DNA from 4 places in the Arthrobacter sp. 2MCAF15 genome. Region 1 is predicted to be linked to each of the others. Evidence: predicted binding sites of a transcription regulator. Region 1 holds the regulator's gene; each other region holds the start of a gene.
What was found. Region 1 encodes HrcA, which represses chaperone genes, less so after heat shock. Its sites were predicted from a motif close to TTNGCACTCGNNNNNNNCGAGTGCNAA; they were not measured.

Region 1 (3,442 bases):
TGGCCGCCGCCGTCACCACCGACTGCCACTTGGCGTGCGCCTTCGCGGCCCGTTCGGCCTTCCACCGCACAATGGACCGCTCAGCCTGCCAGGGAACGACGGCGTCGATGCCCAGCTCGGTGGCCGTTTCGGCTGCCAGCTCGTCGCGGTCGCCCTTGGCGAGGGCCTGGACCAGCACCAGTTGGATCCCGGGCCGCGGCTCGTCGGCGACATCCACGCACTCGACGGTCAGCTCGGCCGGCGCGACGGCGGTCACCGTGCCGGTCAGGCGCTTGCCGGCGCCGTCGGCGATGTCGACTGTCTCGCCGACGGCGATCCGCTTGACGGTGACAGCATGGCGGGCCTCAGGGCCCTCAAGGACGAAGGCGGAGCCGGGGACCTGCTGGTCCAGGGTGCCTGGGGCGGTGAAGAAGACCGGGTTACTCACCGCTACAGGTTACCGAGCCGGTCCCGGAGTTTGGCGAAGACGCCGCCGCTGGCCGCGAGCTTTCCCGCAGTGAAGTGTTCGCCGCGCAGCTTGGCCAGCTGGCGGAGCAGGTCCTCCTGGGCCGCGTCCAGCTTGCCCGGCGTTTCCACCTGCAGGTGGACTTTCAGGTCGCCGCGCCCATGGCCGCGCAGGTGGGTGACACCAAGGCCGCGCAGGGTAATGATCTCGCCGGACTGTGTACCGGCCTTGACGTCGATCTCCTGCTGCCCATCGAAGGTGTCGAGGGAAATTTCCGTGCCGAGGGCGGCGGCCGTCATGGGGATGTTGAGGCTCGCGTGCAGGTCGTCGCCGTCGCGGACGTACGTGGCGTCGTTGTTGACCCGGATCTCCACGTACAGGTCCCCGGACGGGCCGCCGGCCGGCCCTGCCTCACCCTGGCCGGAGAGCTGGATGCGCGTGCCGGTGCCGACGCCGGCCGGGACCTTCACGGTCAGCGAGCGGCGGCTGCGGATCCGGCCCTGGCCGCTGCATTCGTTGCAGGGGTCCTTGATGACGGTGCCGAAGCCCTCGCAGGACCCGCAGGGTGCCGACGTCATGACCTGGCCGAGGATGGAGCGCACGGCGCGCTGGACCTGGCCGCTGCCGCCACAGATGTCGCAGCGCACGGGGTGGGTACCCTCGCGGCAGCAGGATCCGTCGCAGGTGGGGCAGACCACGGCCGTGTCGACTTCGAGCTTCTTGTTGACGCCGAACACCGCGTCGCGGAGGTCGATCCGGACGCTGATCAGCGCGTCCTGGCCGCGGCGGACCCGGGATGCCGGGCCGCCCTGGCCGCCACCGGCGCCGAAGAAGGTCTCGAAGATGTCCTGGAAGGCGAAGCCCTGGCCCGAGTAGCTGCCGCCCCCGAAGCCGTTGTCGGTGCCGTTTTCATTGCCGGTGGTGTCATAGACCCGGCGCTTCTGCGGATCGGAGAGGACCTCATAGGCATGGGTGACGGCCTTGAACCGGTCCGAGGCGTCTTCTCCCGGGTTCACGTCGGGGTGCAGGGTCCGGGCCAGTTTCCGGTAGGCCTTCTTGATCTCCTCCCCCGTTGCGTCGCGGGAGACTCCAAGAACGTCATAGTGGCTGCTCAAAGTGTGTATCTCTTCCTTTTCGTACTGCCGGTGGGGCAAGAAGTCGTGCTGGGTCCGGGCCGGTCAGGGCCCCAGGATCCTCGAAAGGTAGCGGGCCACCGCGCGCACGGCGGCCATGGTGGTGGGATAGTCCATCCGGGTGGGTCCAAGGACACCGACCTTGGCCGTGGCGTCCGGGCCGTAGGCCGTGGCCACGACGGAGGCCTCGGCCAGACCGTCGTAGGGGTTTTCCCGGCCGATGCTGACGGTCACGCCGCGTGGGTCTTCGGCCATTTCGCTGAGCAGGCGGAGCATGACCACCTGCTCCTCGAGCGCCTCCAGGACCGGGCCGATGCTCAGCGGGAAGTCCACGTTGGAGCGTGCGAGGTTGGCCGTGCCGGCCATGACCATCCGCTCCTCGCGGCTGCTCGTGGCCAGCGCCTCGAGGCCACGGGCAAGGGCCTGGGCCGCTCCCCGGCGCGCCGGCGGGCCGCTGGCAACCACTGTGGGCAGAAGCTGGGGCAGCAGGCTCAGCGGCGTTCCCGAGAGGCTCGCCAGGAAACTTGTACGCAGGTCGGCGAGGGCGTCGTCGGGAATGTCCTGTCCGACGTCGATGACGCGCTGCTCCACCTTGCCGGTGTCCGCGATGAGGACGATCAGCACCTTGCGGGGTGCCAACAGCACGAACTCAATGTGCCGCACCCTGGCGCGGCTGAGCAGCGGATACTGCACGACGGCGACCTGGTTGGTCAGGTGCGACAGGAGCCGCACGGTCCGGTCAAGGATGTCGTCGAGGTCCTCGGATCCTTCCAGCAGCGCCTGGATGGCCCGGCGCTCGGCCGGAGACAGCGGCTTCACCGCTGAGATCTGGTCGACGAAGAGCCGGTAGCCCTTGTCGGTGGGGATCCGGCCCGCGCTCGTGTGCGGTGCTGTGATCAGGCCTTCGTCTTCCAGCGCCGCCATGTCATTGCGGATCGTGGCGCTGGACACGCCGAGATGGTGGCGTTCAACGAGCGCTTTGGAACCAACGGGCTCACGCGAATGGACGTAGTCCTCCACGATGGCGCGCAGCACTTCGAGTTTGCGCGGTTCGCTCACGCTCCACCTCCAATCGACTGTCCCGCAGTCGGTGCCGCCCGCGTTGTACGGTCCGCGTCCAGAACTGGTGCGCGTGGTCCGCAACGGAACAAGTGTTAGCACTCGACATGCCTAAGTGCTAACCAGTCTAATATGACTCGCCGCGTTGTTAGCATTGGATTCGCTCCAGGCGTGGCCTGCGGGATCGCGTTTCCCGTCACATCGGGCGCGGGGACCGTGGCCGCTTCCGCCGGCGCCGCGCCCCTGTGGTCCGGTGCAGGCCACGGAGAGTTCCACTGACCGCCGTACATTCCGAGTGCAAAGTAAGCGTGTAGAGATGTCGTACCAGAACTGGGGACCCCAGGACCTGTCCGCCCCCGCCAAGACCGCGTTGCCGGAGGTACCGGTGGAACGCGGGATGGTCCTCGAGGAAGTCCAGTCCGGCTGGGTGGGTGCCGTGACCCGGGTGGAGAAGTCCGGCGGCATGCACGTCGTGGCGCTGGAGGACCGTCGGGGCAAGTCCCGCTCCTTCCGTTTAGGCTTTGGCTTCCTGTTGGAGGGGCAGCCGATCCGGCTGATGCCTCCGGCCCCCAGGAAGGCGGCGCCGGCCGCCGGTGCCGGCCGCACGGCGTCGGGCTCGGTCCGGGTGGCCGGGCAACGCGCCCAGGTGGCCAAGGCCAGCCGCATCTGGGTGGAAGGCAAGCACGACGCCGAGCTCGTGGAGAAGGTCTGGGGTGATGACCTCCGGGTGGAGGGCATCGTGGTTGAACCCCTGCACGGCATTGACGACCTCGCGGCCGCCGTGGCGGACTTCGGTCCCGGCCCG
Region 2 (3,442 bases), on a different contig from region 1:
GGTAGCTGAGCTTGTCGCCGGTGTCGTAGCGGCGGCCGCGGAAGACCACGCCGTATACGCCGTAGCCCTCGCCGGTGCCGGCCGCGAGTTCCTGCAGTGCGTCCGTGAGCTGGATTTCTCCGCCGCGTCCGGGCGCGGTGCGCTCAAGCACTTCAAAGACAGCGGGGTGCAAGACGTAGCGGCCAATCACGGCCAGGTTGGACGGGGCGTCCTCGACGTCCGGCTTCTCCACGAGCTGGTTGATGCGGACGTAGTCCTCACCGCCGATCGCCTCGACGTCGGCGCAGCCGTACGCACTGATCTGGGACGGATCCACCTCGATCAGTGCGACCACGGACCCGCCGGTCTTGGCCTGGACGTCGATCATGGTGCTGAGGAGTTCGTCGCGGGCGTCAATGAGGTCATCGCCCAGGAGGACGGCGAAAGGCTCCTGCCCGACGTGCTGCTTGGCCCGGAGGACGGCGTGGCCAAGGCCCATGGGATCGCCCTGGCGGACGTAGTGGATGTCACCGAGGTTGCTGGCGGCCTGGATGGACTCGAGCTTGGCCGTGTCGCCCTTCGCCTTCAGGGTGGACTCCAGCGCCGGCACGCGGTCGAAGTGGTCCTCCAACGCCCGCTTGTTACGGCCGGTGATCATCAGGATGTCGTTCAGGCCGACGTTCACGGCCTCCTCAACGACGTACTGGATAGCCGGTTTGTCGACTACAGGGAGCATTTCCTTGGGCATGGCCTTCGTAGCCGGAAGAAACCTGGTACCAAGGCCCGCGGCGGGAATGACGGCCTTGCGAACGGAAGCGTTGGGTGTATTCACTCGACTAATCTAACGGAGGGACCAATCATTGCGTAATTCTTAATCGAACCGCCGGCGGACTTTCCCCGGCCGTCGTGACCGCAAGAGGCAGAGGACGGGCCTATATGGCGTCAAAAGACCAAATACGCTCCAGCCACCGGGCGAAGCGTTCCGAACTCCCGGTGGCCGAGCTTGATGCCGCCGCGGCGGGCATCGCCCGCCATGGGCTCCAGTGGGCCTCGGCGCTGGCCGGCGGCCGCCGGGGCACCTTCGCGGCCTACCTCGGCGTGGGCACCGAACCGCCCACGCTGCCGCTATTGACGGCCCTGACCGACGCCGGACACCGGGTGCTGCTTCCGGTGTGCGAACCCGACCTTGAGCTCAGCTGGGTATATTGGACCCCGCAGTCAGTGTTTGTCCGGAGCAGGTTCGCCCCCATCCTGGAACCTGTCGGCGAGCGCCACGGCACCGCCGTCATGCGCGCCGCTACCGCAATCATCCTTCCGGCCACCGCCTTGGACTTCTCCGGCAACCGCATCGGGCAAGGCGGCGGCTACTACGACAAGTTCCTTGCCGCCCTCGCCGCCCTGTCCCTTTCGTCCGGTGAGGCGGCCGGCGAGGCGGCCGACGCCGCGGCGCTGCCGGCTGCCGCCGTCGTCTATGACACGGAGGTGCTGCCCGCGGACAGCATCCCCGCCGAGTCGTTCGACCGTAAGGTCGACGCGGCGCTGACCCCGGGCGGAATCATCCGGCTCGGCTGATGCCGGCCCCGCTGAGAGGGGTTCCAGCCAAGGTGATAGAATTGGCACTCAGGCCCTGCGACTGCTAAGCACGGACTCCGCCGGTAAATATGCCGGCAGTGGTCACGACTCGTCAGCACGGGACCTGCTCGTTTGTCCCAGAGTGAGGATTTCCAGTGCCCACGTATGCATACGCCTGCAAGGACTGCAGCCACGCCTTCGAGATCGTGCAGTCGTTCAGCGACAACTCCCTGACGTCCTGCCCTGAGTGCCAGGGCACGCTGCGCAAGAAGTTCAACAGCGTCGGCGTCGTGTTCAAGGGCTCCGGCTTCTACCGGAACGATTCCCGCGACACCAAGGGCAGCACGGTTTCCGCTGCTCCCGCAGCACCTGCGGCCACCCCCGCACCTGCTACGGCCCCCGCGGCTTAGCAGGCACCACCGGACCGACGCCGCTGCCAGCGGGTCCCCCTCAGGCTAGGCCTGCCTTATCGCTTGGACGCCTGCCAATTTGTCCACATAGGCCACTTCGGGGCTCTCACCGCCCTCCGCGGGTCCGTAGCGTGGCGGCATGGCCCTTTCCCTCAGTCCGCTGTCCCCTCCGTCGTTCTGGTCGCCTTTCGCGACCAGGGCCGGTTTCCCCTGCGCGGCTTCACCCGGGAGTTCTTCCACGCGGTCCCGGCGACGGCCCGCCGAGGATTCCGCACGCTGGAACCGCACCGGGATCCGCACCGCCGGCCCTCCGTCGGCCACGATGTCCACGGCCGGCCGCTCCAGTCGGAACCGGAATGTGCCCGGCCAGCCCCGCAGTCAGCAACCGCCTCGCGGCCGTCCGCCGCGGCGCCGCCTGCGCAGCTGGCTGAACCGGAACCGGCGGTTCATTGCCGCGCTCCTGTTCTGCGTCCCCGCCGGCCTCACGGTTCAGCAACTCACCCCCGCGCCCGCTGAAACTGTTGTTGCATTCGCCGCGGCGTCGGATCTTCCCGCGGGAAAAACCCTGGGACCCGGCGACGTCAGCCCGATCAGCGTGCCGCCCGACCTCGTGCCTGCCGGCAGCCCCGGCAGCGAGACCGCGTTCGAGGGAAAACAGCTGGCTGCGCCGCTGCGCAAGGGCCAACTCCTCAGTGACGCCCAGGTCCTCGGCCCGGGCCTGCTCGCCGGAAGCCCGCCCGGCTCCGCTGCGGTGCCGCTGAGGATGGCTGACCCTGCCTCGATCCAGCTGGTCTCCCCCGGACAGCTCGTCAACGTGGTGCTCACCGGCGGCAACGGCTTTGAACAACCCACCGAAAGCCAAATCCTCGCTGTTGCCGTCCCGGTGCTCTGGACATCCGCGCAAGGCGGCAGCGCCGGGCCGTGGCCAGCCAGCACGGAGGCTGAGGGGCTGGTGGTCGTAGCGGCGTCGGCAGACCAGGCGCGAAGGCTGGCGGGCGCATCTACCCAGGGCAAGCTGTTCTTCGTGCTCGTGGCGGCCGCGCCGGGCTAGGGCCGTTGCGTCCCACGCCCGCCGCGTTGGGGCAGTGACCCAGCAGCCGGGCTGACACGCAGTTCGGCACCGGCCGGCTCCGTTAAAGCCCGGGGTTCCCAGTCGCCGGGCTAGGGCCGTTGCGTCCTTACCCCCAGTGCGGCGGTTTCTGTTCCTGGAGCCATGCGTCGTGATCGTAGTTGTCAGGCTGGTCGCCCCAGCGGCGGGGATCGTCTTCCGCCGCCTTGTTCGGCAGTACGCCATCGGGGACGGTGGCCTGTGCCTCGGCACGGCGGGCCGTTTCCTTGGCCGCTTCCTGCTCCGCGCCGGTTTCGGTCACTTCGCCCGGCTTCGGCCCGGAGGTGCCCCTCGCGTCGCCCTGGTTATCGCCGGTGTTGTTCTGGATGTCGCCGTCCGCATTCATGCCGCCGGCCTCCTTACTGCCTGTACT
Region 3 (3,442 bases), on a different contig from region 1:
CAGCCAGAACTTTCAGAGCCGGGCTGCGCGCGGTAAACATCCAGCCAGACCACCGCGGCGGCCTGTGCACCGGGCTGGCGATGACCGGCCCCGCTGCCTGCGACTACATCCTCCATCGGGAGCTCCCCCTCGCATCGCTCCCCCAGGAGATCCAAACGACAGTCGCCGACGACGGAACCACCCCAATCGCCCGGAAACCCGCCGAACAAAGCGGCCCGGTATCTGCCCCGGCTGCCTAGACCTGACCACACACCAGATGCGCACCATCGGGCAARGGCGCGCGGACGCTGAAGAGAAGCTCGCACGCCATCTCAAGGAGGCACGCCACCCGGCCGTCGAACAGCACCCGGCAGCGGAAAAATCTTCTGACGACTAACGGGACGCATCGGCTCTGGCCTTCCGCTCCCCGGTCCGGCTGGCGCTGAGGGCAGGCGGCACGGACCCCTGAAGGAACGACGCGGCCTCTTTAGGGAGCCCCGGGGGCCGCCATCCGCGTTCCGCTCGCGGAACGTCGCGGAGCGCTGGTGCGGCAACGGTCGTTGTCGACAAACAGATCGGACAGACCTGCGCGGTGCGAGGCATACAGCTCCGACGGGTCCTCCCGGTGCGATAACATGCTCAAGCTCAACTCCCCCGCGGCTCAATCAGTGAGACTCGACGCAATCTGCGGGCCTGCTGGGCTAAGAGAATGCTGTGAGCCGCCCGGGCCCAGAGCTCAACGCTCCAGGGCGCTAGCCGGCAAATGCCGTGAGGGTGTTTTCCTCTGAACTGAGTCCCGCAATGATGCCGTCGAGCACTTTGCGGAGTCCCCACATGTACTGCTCGGTAGATATGCAGCCGGCCAAGGTGCCTGCAGCGGCGGCGGACAATGGGTGGATCCGGGGGTTGGTCTGCCGGCAGCGTCCCGCAGCGCCCGTCTGGGGTGGCAAGGCACGTAGCCGCTCAGGGCCGGATCCGGGCGGCGGCGAGTTCCCGTTCCAGACGCCTGTTGGCCGCTTCAAGTTCAAGGACGAGACGGATGCCGGCCAGATTCAGACCGTCCTCGAGCAGGGCGCCGATCCTGCGCAGGGTCTCCAGGTCCTGTTCGCTGTACCGGCGGGTTCCGCCGACCGTCCTGCCCGGTTCCAGCAGGCCTTTTCGCTCATACAGCCGAAGGTTCTGCTGCCCGGTCCCCACCAGCTCCGCTGCCACGGAAATGGCATACACCGCCACGTTTCTCCCCGTGTTGCGCTCCATCAGATCCTCCTCAACAATCCCAAAAACCCCTTGCCCCAGTTTCACACCAGTGCTATAAAAAATCTATACCAGCCGCAACAGATATGCGGCTGGACGGAATGACAGAATCGACTTCAAGGAGTGAGAAGACCATGCTGATGCGTACCGACCCGTTCCGCGAGCTCGACCGGCTCGCCCAGCAGGTCCTTGGCACCACGGCCCGGCCAGCGGCCATGCCCATGGACGCGTGGCAGGAGGGGGACGAATTCGTCGTCGCGCTCGACCTGCCCGGAGTCGCCGTGGATTCGGTGGACATCGACGTCGAACGCAATGTCCTCACGGTCAAGGCGGAGCGCAAGGAACCGACGGGTGAAAATACGGAGCTGATCGCCGCCGAACGTCCCCGGGGTGTCTTCAGCCGCCAGCTCATCCTGGGCGACGCGCTCGATACCGAGGCGGTGAAGGCCAGCTACGACGCAGGCGTCCTGACGCTGCGGATCCCCGTGGCCGAGAAGGCAAAACCGCGCCGCATCGAGATCACCTCCGAGAAGAACGAGCAACAGGCAATCAACGCCGCCTGATCCACCCCTCCGGGAGGTCATTCCCGCGGGGCCAGGAGCACCGGACGGGCCGCCGGGAGAGTCGAGGGCGATGCAGAGCAGTCACGCCACCGCCCCAGTCGCGCAACAAAAAAGCGGCCCCCGACGGCGCCTCCCGCACCGATGGTCCCCGGCCAACCGGCCGGGGACCATCCGCACACCCCCGCGCCCCCGCCCTCCGGGGCTCCGCGCGCGGGCCGGAACAGAACAGCCGACGGGAGTTCGGACGATGAGAGAGCACAGGCCGGATCCATACGAGGTTCTCCACCTGGGCCGCGCTGCGACGGCCCCCGAGGTCACCCGCGCCTACCGGGCCCTGGTGCGCACCCGTCATCCCGATACCCGCCCCGCCGACGCCGGGCACGCAGATCCGAACGCCACGGCGCACGAGCGGCAGGAACTGCAGGAGGTTATGGATGCCTACGCCATTCTCGGGGACCCTGCCAAGCGGGCCGCATACGACCGGCAACGGTCGAAGACGCCCCCGCCGGAGCCTGCGCCACCGCACCGGGACCCCGGACCATTCGGGCCTGACCTGATCATCGGCCCGCTGCGATGGGAAACCCCCATCCCACCGGCCCCGGGACCGCAGGACCTGTGGTGGATATCTCTGTGAAAAAGCCCGAGACCGCTCCCGTCCGCCGACCACCCGATTCGGGAAAGGAAACCGCCATGAGCGCCTGGCGCCCATACGATGCCCATCTGATGCCGGCGTTTTACGAACGCTTTGAACAACGCTGGGGCAAGGGAACGGCCCCGTTCCTGGACCCCGAAGTCCACGAACAACCCCGGCCCCGGGCCCAGTGGATCAACCCGGACACCGGCGCCGCGGTCGCCGTGGTCCCCATCTGGGCCGAAGACCCCCGGCACCGCACCTTCGGCGTCTTCTACCTACCGCCCGCCGGGGACATCTGGGTGCTGCACCCCGGACACACAACCTACATCGAGTCAAGCCCGACGGGCACCGAAGAACAGATCACCCTGCGCAACGATGCCTTCAGAAAAGCCGTCAGCCACGCGAAGGAATTCATCTACGGCACCCAGCCCTAAACCCACGAACGGCGGCACCCACAGGCACTCGCGTGGGGACGAAGGCCATCAAGTGGCTGCTCTTCCCTCCGCGGGCCCGCCGAAGTCGGCGACTGATGGGCATCCACACACGATCGCGCCAGGGGTGCCGGGTCCTTGCATACTGCTAAGCATGCTGATTAAATTCTGATGCCGGCCGCACCGAAACGCGCCCCTTGGAGGGAATTGAACACCATGACCGAACCCGCATTCCCGCAGTCCTTCGTCGAGCACAAACTCCGTGAGGTCCTGGAAGGACAGATCCTGCGGCTGGCCGACGCCAGCTTCGCCGTCGTGGCCCAACACCGCCGACACCGGCTGGTCCATCTCGATCTGGAGGCAGACGACGGGACGCGCGCCACGCTGATAGGCGTTCCCGGTGCCCGCTTCAGACTGCGCGAGGAAGCGACGCCGACGCCTCACTAGACGTCCGGCTCCCACGCCGGTCCCGGGCGCCGGGGCTCCCGGGACGACCGAGCATCGGCCGTTGGGCAATCCGCAAGGACGTCCATTCCTCGAATTCTGCAGCTAACCCGGACTGACCGCCCGCTGCACGATCG
Region 4 (3,442 bases), on a different contig from region 1:
CTCGGCCGAACCGGCGCCGTCGACGATCGTGGTGTTGTCCTTGGTGACCGTGATGCGGCGTGCGGTGCCCAGCACCTCAAGGCCAACGGTGTCCAGGCTCAGGCCCAGCTCCGGGGAGACAACCTGGGCGCCGGTGAGCGTGGCGATGTCCTGCAGCATGGCCTTGCGGCGGTCGCCGAAGCCCGGCGCCTTGACGGCGACGACGTTCAGGGTGCCGCGGATGCGGTTGACGATCAGCGTGGACAGGGCCTCGCCCTCGACGTCTTCGGCGATGATGAAGAGCGGCTTGGAGCTCTGCAGCGCCTTTTCCAGCAGCGGCAGGAAGTCCTGCACCGAGGAGATCTTGCCCTGGTTGATCAGGATCAGGGCGTCCTCGAGGACTGCCTCCTGGCGTTCCGCGTCGGTGACGAAGTACGGGGACAGGTAGCCCTTGTCGAACTGCATGCCCTCGGTGAGGACCAGTTCGGTCTGCGTGGTGGAGGATTCCTCAATGGTGATCACACCATCCTTGCCGACCTTGCCGAACGCCTCGGCCAGCAGCTCGCCGACCTCGTCGCTCTGGGCGGAGATGGCGGCAACGTTGGCAACCTGCGTGCCTTCGACGGGGCGCGCGTTCTCCAGCAGGCGGGCGGCAACGGCCTCGACCGAAACCTCAATGCCGCGCTTGATCTCGCCCGGTGCGGCGCCTGCAGCCACGTTGCGCAGGCCTTCCTTGACCAGGGCCTGGGCCAGAACGGTGGCGGTGGTGGTGCCGTCACCGGCAACATCGTTGGTCTTGGTGGCGACCTCCTTGGCAAGCTGCGCGCCAAGGTTCTCGTAGGGGTCGTCCAGCTCGATTTCACGGGCGATCGTCACGCCGTCGTTGGTGATCGTGGGGGCGCCCCACTTCTTGTCCAGTACGACGTTGCGGCCACGCGGGCCCAGCGTGACCTTGACGGTGTTGGCGAGCTTATCGATGCCGGCTTCAAGCGACCGGCGGGCAGCGTCGTTAAACGCAAGCTGCTTTGCCATGGTTTTGTCCTTTCAAGACAGAACCCCGCGCAACTGATCCATTCAATGCGAAGGATCGGCTGCGCGGGGGTCCAAGAGAGTTACTTTACGACGATCGCCAGAACGTCGCGGGCGGAGAGCACGAGGTACTCGGTGCCGCCGGTCTTGACTTCGGTTCCACCGTACTTGGAGTAAATGACGACGTCGCCGACGGCAACGTCAACGGGAACGCGGTTGCCGTTGTCATCGAAGCGGCCGGGGCCTACTGCAACAACTTCGCCTTCCTGCGGCTTCTCCTGCGCGGAGTCCGGGATAACCAGGCCGGAAGCCGTGGTCTGCTCGGCTTCGAGCGGGCGGACAACAATACGATCCTCAAGAGGCTTAATAGAGACCGACACTCGGACCTCTCCTTTTCGTCAGCAAATTCGTGGACTATGAAGCGGCGATGCCATGGCGCACAGACCGTCGTCGCGGTGCCGGCAGCGAGCCTGGCGGAACGCGCTTCATGTGTTAGCACCCTCCTAGGGAGAGTGCTAATGACGACTCTATGTACATGGTTAGCACTCGGTCAAGGCGAGTGCCAGAAATTCGTTCCGGGTGAACATGTTTCCCAGCGGGACATGCCCATTCATGGCTGCCAGGTCCGGGCCTCCCTGCGGGACATGCCCATTCTTCGCCGCGGCCCGTGGGCACCCGGGCATCATGCTCATTGGTAGAGCCGGGCCGTGGACATGTGCAACGCAGTAGCCCTGCCACGGGGGACATGCCCATTACTCGAGCCGAGGAACGGGCATGTCCCGCCTGGGGATGCGCGTGAGCACCACCCCGGACGCGGGATCCGGCCTGCGGCTAATGGCCGGCGAGGTCTTCGAAGTCGACGTCCTCGCCGTCGTCCGGGTCGGTGTCCTGGCCCTCATCGYTTCGGTGCCGGTACGTCAGCACGGCGCCGGCAGCCGCGAGGAGCACGCCCGCRATCAGGAAGATGATGCCGCCGAGCCGGGCACCGGAATAGGTGTCGCGGATGGCCCGCGCCTCGTCCGTGGCGTCCTGGACGTTCCTGCCGCCCACCGAATACACGGTGGCATTGAAGGAATCGAGGAAGAAGATGATCACCAGCAAGGCGATGCAGACGACGGCGATCACAGCGCCGGCGATCAGCGCCGGCTTGGCGTAGCGGGCCAGCCCCTGCGGGCTCGTGCGCTCCTGCCCGTCGTCGTCGTATCCGGCTGTGTCCTGCCCGGCTGTGTCCTCTGAGATGCTGTCGCCTGTGCCGCTGTCTTCCATGCCGTCAAGCCTAGCCCCCGTGTTCCGGTCACAGGGTGCCGGCGGGGCTCAACTACGCTGGATGGCATGACTGACGCGCCGCAGGAAAATATTGCCCCGATCCTCACCCCGGAGGGCTGGGAGCTGCTGGCGTCGCTGGGCCCGTACCGCGAGGACGAGGCCTTCCGCCTCACCGCCGCACTGCGCAAGGCCGGGCACTCCCCCGAGCTCGTCTCGGCCGTGCTCACGCAATCCCGGCTGCGGACCAAGGCCGAGGCCAAATTCGGCGAATTCGCCCGGCAGATGATCTTCACCAAGGCCGGCCTGGAGCAGGCCACCAGGCTCACCGTCGCGGCACGGCACGCGCAGCGGTTCGCGGAGGCCGGGATCGGCCACGTCGCTGACCTGGGCTGCGGGCTGGGGGCCGATGCGATGGCCCTGGCGTCACTGGATCTGGTAGTCACCGCAGTGGAAATGGACGAGGCCACGGCCGCCTGCGCCACCATGAACCTGATCCCATTCCGCAATGCCACGGTGGTCCATTCGGATGCCACCACGGTGCCGCTCGACGGGGTCGACGGCGTCTGGCTCGACCCGGCCCGGCGCACCACGTCGACATCGGGAACCAAACGGATCTGGGATCCGGAGGATTTCTCCCCTCCGCTGTCCTTCGCGGAGTCGCTGGCCGGCTCCGGCCGCGCCGTGGGCGTGAAGATGGGGCCGGGCATGCCGCACGATTCCGTGCCCGCGGGTTGCGAGGCCCAGTGGGTCTCGGTCGGCGGGGACGTGACCGAGGTGGCCCTGTGGTTCAACGCGGTGCGGCGTCCCGGTGTGCGGCGCGCGGCCCTCCTGCTCGGCCCGCAGGGGGCTTCCGAACTCACCAGCGACGAGGACTTCGACGGCGGCCCAGCGGCGCCCGTGGGTCCCGTGGAGGGGTATCTGTACGAGCCCGACGGCGCGGTCATCCGCGCCGGGCTGGTGGCCGACGTCGCCCTCCAGCTGGGCGGGCACCTCGTGGACGAGCACATTGCCTACATCTGCGCCCCGGATCTGCGCGATACGCCGTTCGCCAAGGCCTACAAGGTCCTCGAGGTGATGCCCTTCAACGTCAAGGCCCTCAAGTCCTGGGTCAAGGAACAAGGAATCGGAGTCCTGGACATCAAGAAGCGCGGCACGGCCGTCACGCCGG

Region 2: AB4089_RS03555 (FmdB family zinc ribbon protein) is a predicted target of HrcA. The motif match lies at 1,593-1,619, and genes of this name have one in related genera.
Region 3: AB4089_RS19090 (Hsp20/alpha crystallin family protein) is a predicted target of HrcA. The motif match lies at 1,266-1,292, and genes of this name have one in related genera.
Region 4: groES (co-chaperone GroES) is a predicted target of HrcA. The motif match lies at 1,548-1,574, and genes of this name have one in related genera.

What each region holds. Positions count from the first base shown of each region.
Region 1 covers NZ_JBFRGZ010000006.1:98,616-102,057, forward strand. The annotation lists gene AB4089_RS09230 (16S rRNA (uracil(1498)-N(3))-methyltransferase) at 1-427, opposite strand, end outside; gene dnaJ (molecular chaperone DnaJ) at 430-1,560, opposite strand; gene hrcA (heat-inducible transcriptional repressor HrcA) at 1,624-2,637, opposite strand; gene AB4089_RS09245 (DUF3097 domain-containing protein) at 2,954-3,442, shown strand, end outside.
Region 2 covers NZ_JBFRGZ010000002.1:298,229-301,670, reverse strand. The annotation lists gene galU (UTP--glucose-1-phosphate uridylyltransferase GalU) at 1-811, opposite strand, end outside; gene AB4089_RS03560 (5-formyltetrahydrofolate cyclo-ligase) at 916-1,551, shown strand; gene AB4089_RS03555 (FmdB family zinc ribbon protein) at 1,707-1,961, shown strand; gene AB4089_RS03550 (hypothetical protein) at 2,007-2,291, opposite strand; gene AB4089_RS03545 (RcpC/CpaB family pilus assembly protein) at 2,320-3,012, shown strand; gene AB4089_RS03540 (AAA family ATPase) at 3,140-3,442, opposite strand, start outside.
Region 3 covers NZ_JBFRGZ010000019.1:156,694-160,135, forward strand. The annotation lists gene AB4089_RS19075 (primase-like DNA-binding domain-containing protein) at 1-239, shown strand, start outside; gene AB4089_RS19080 (hypothetical protein) at 732-929, opposite strand; gene AB4089_RS19085 (MerR family transcriptional regulator) at 943-1,236, opposite strand; gene AB4089_RS19090 (Hsp20/alpha crystallin family protein) at 1,368-1,796, shown strand; gene AB4089_RS19095 (J domain-containing protein) at 2,044-2,430, shown strand; gene AB4089_RS19100 (hypothetical protein) at 2,487-2,864, shown strand; gene AB4089_RS19105 (hypothetical protein) at 3,078-3,308, shown strand.
Region 4 covers NZ_JBFRGZ010000002.1:274,056-277,497, reverse strand. The annotation lists gene groL (chaperonin GroEL) at 1-1,011, opposite strand, end outside; gene groES (co-chaperone GroES) at 1,092-1,388, opposite strand; gene AB4089_RS03470 (hypothetical protein) at 1,840-2,274, opposite strand; gene AB4089_RS03465 (THUMP-like domain-containing protein) at 2,341-3,442, shown strand, end outside.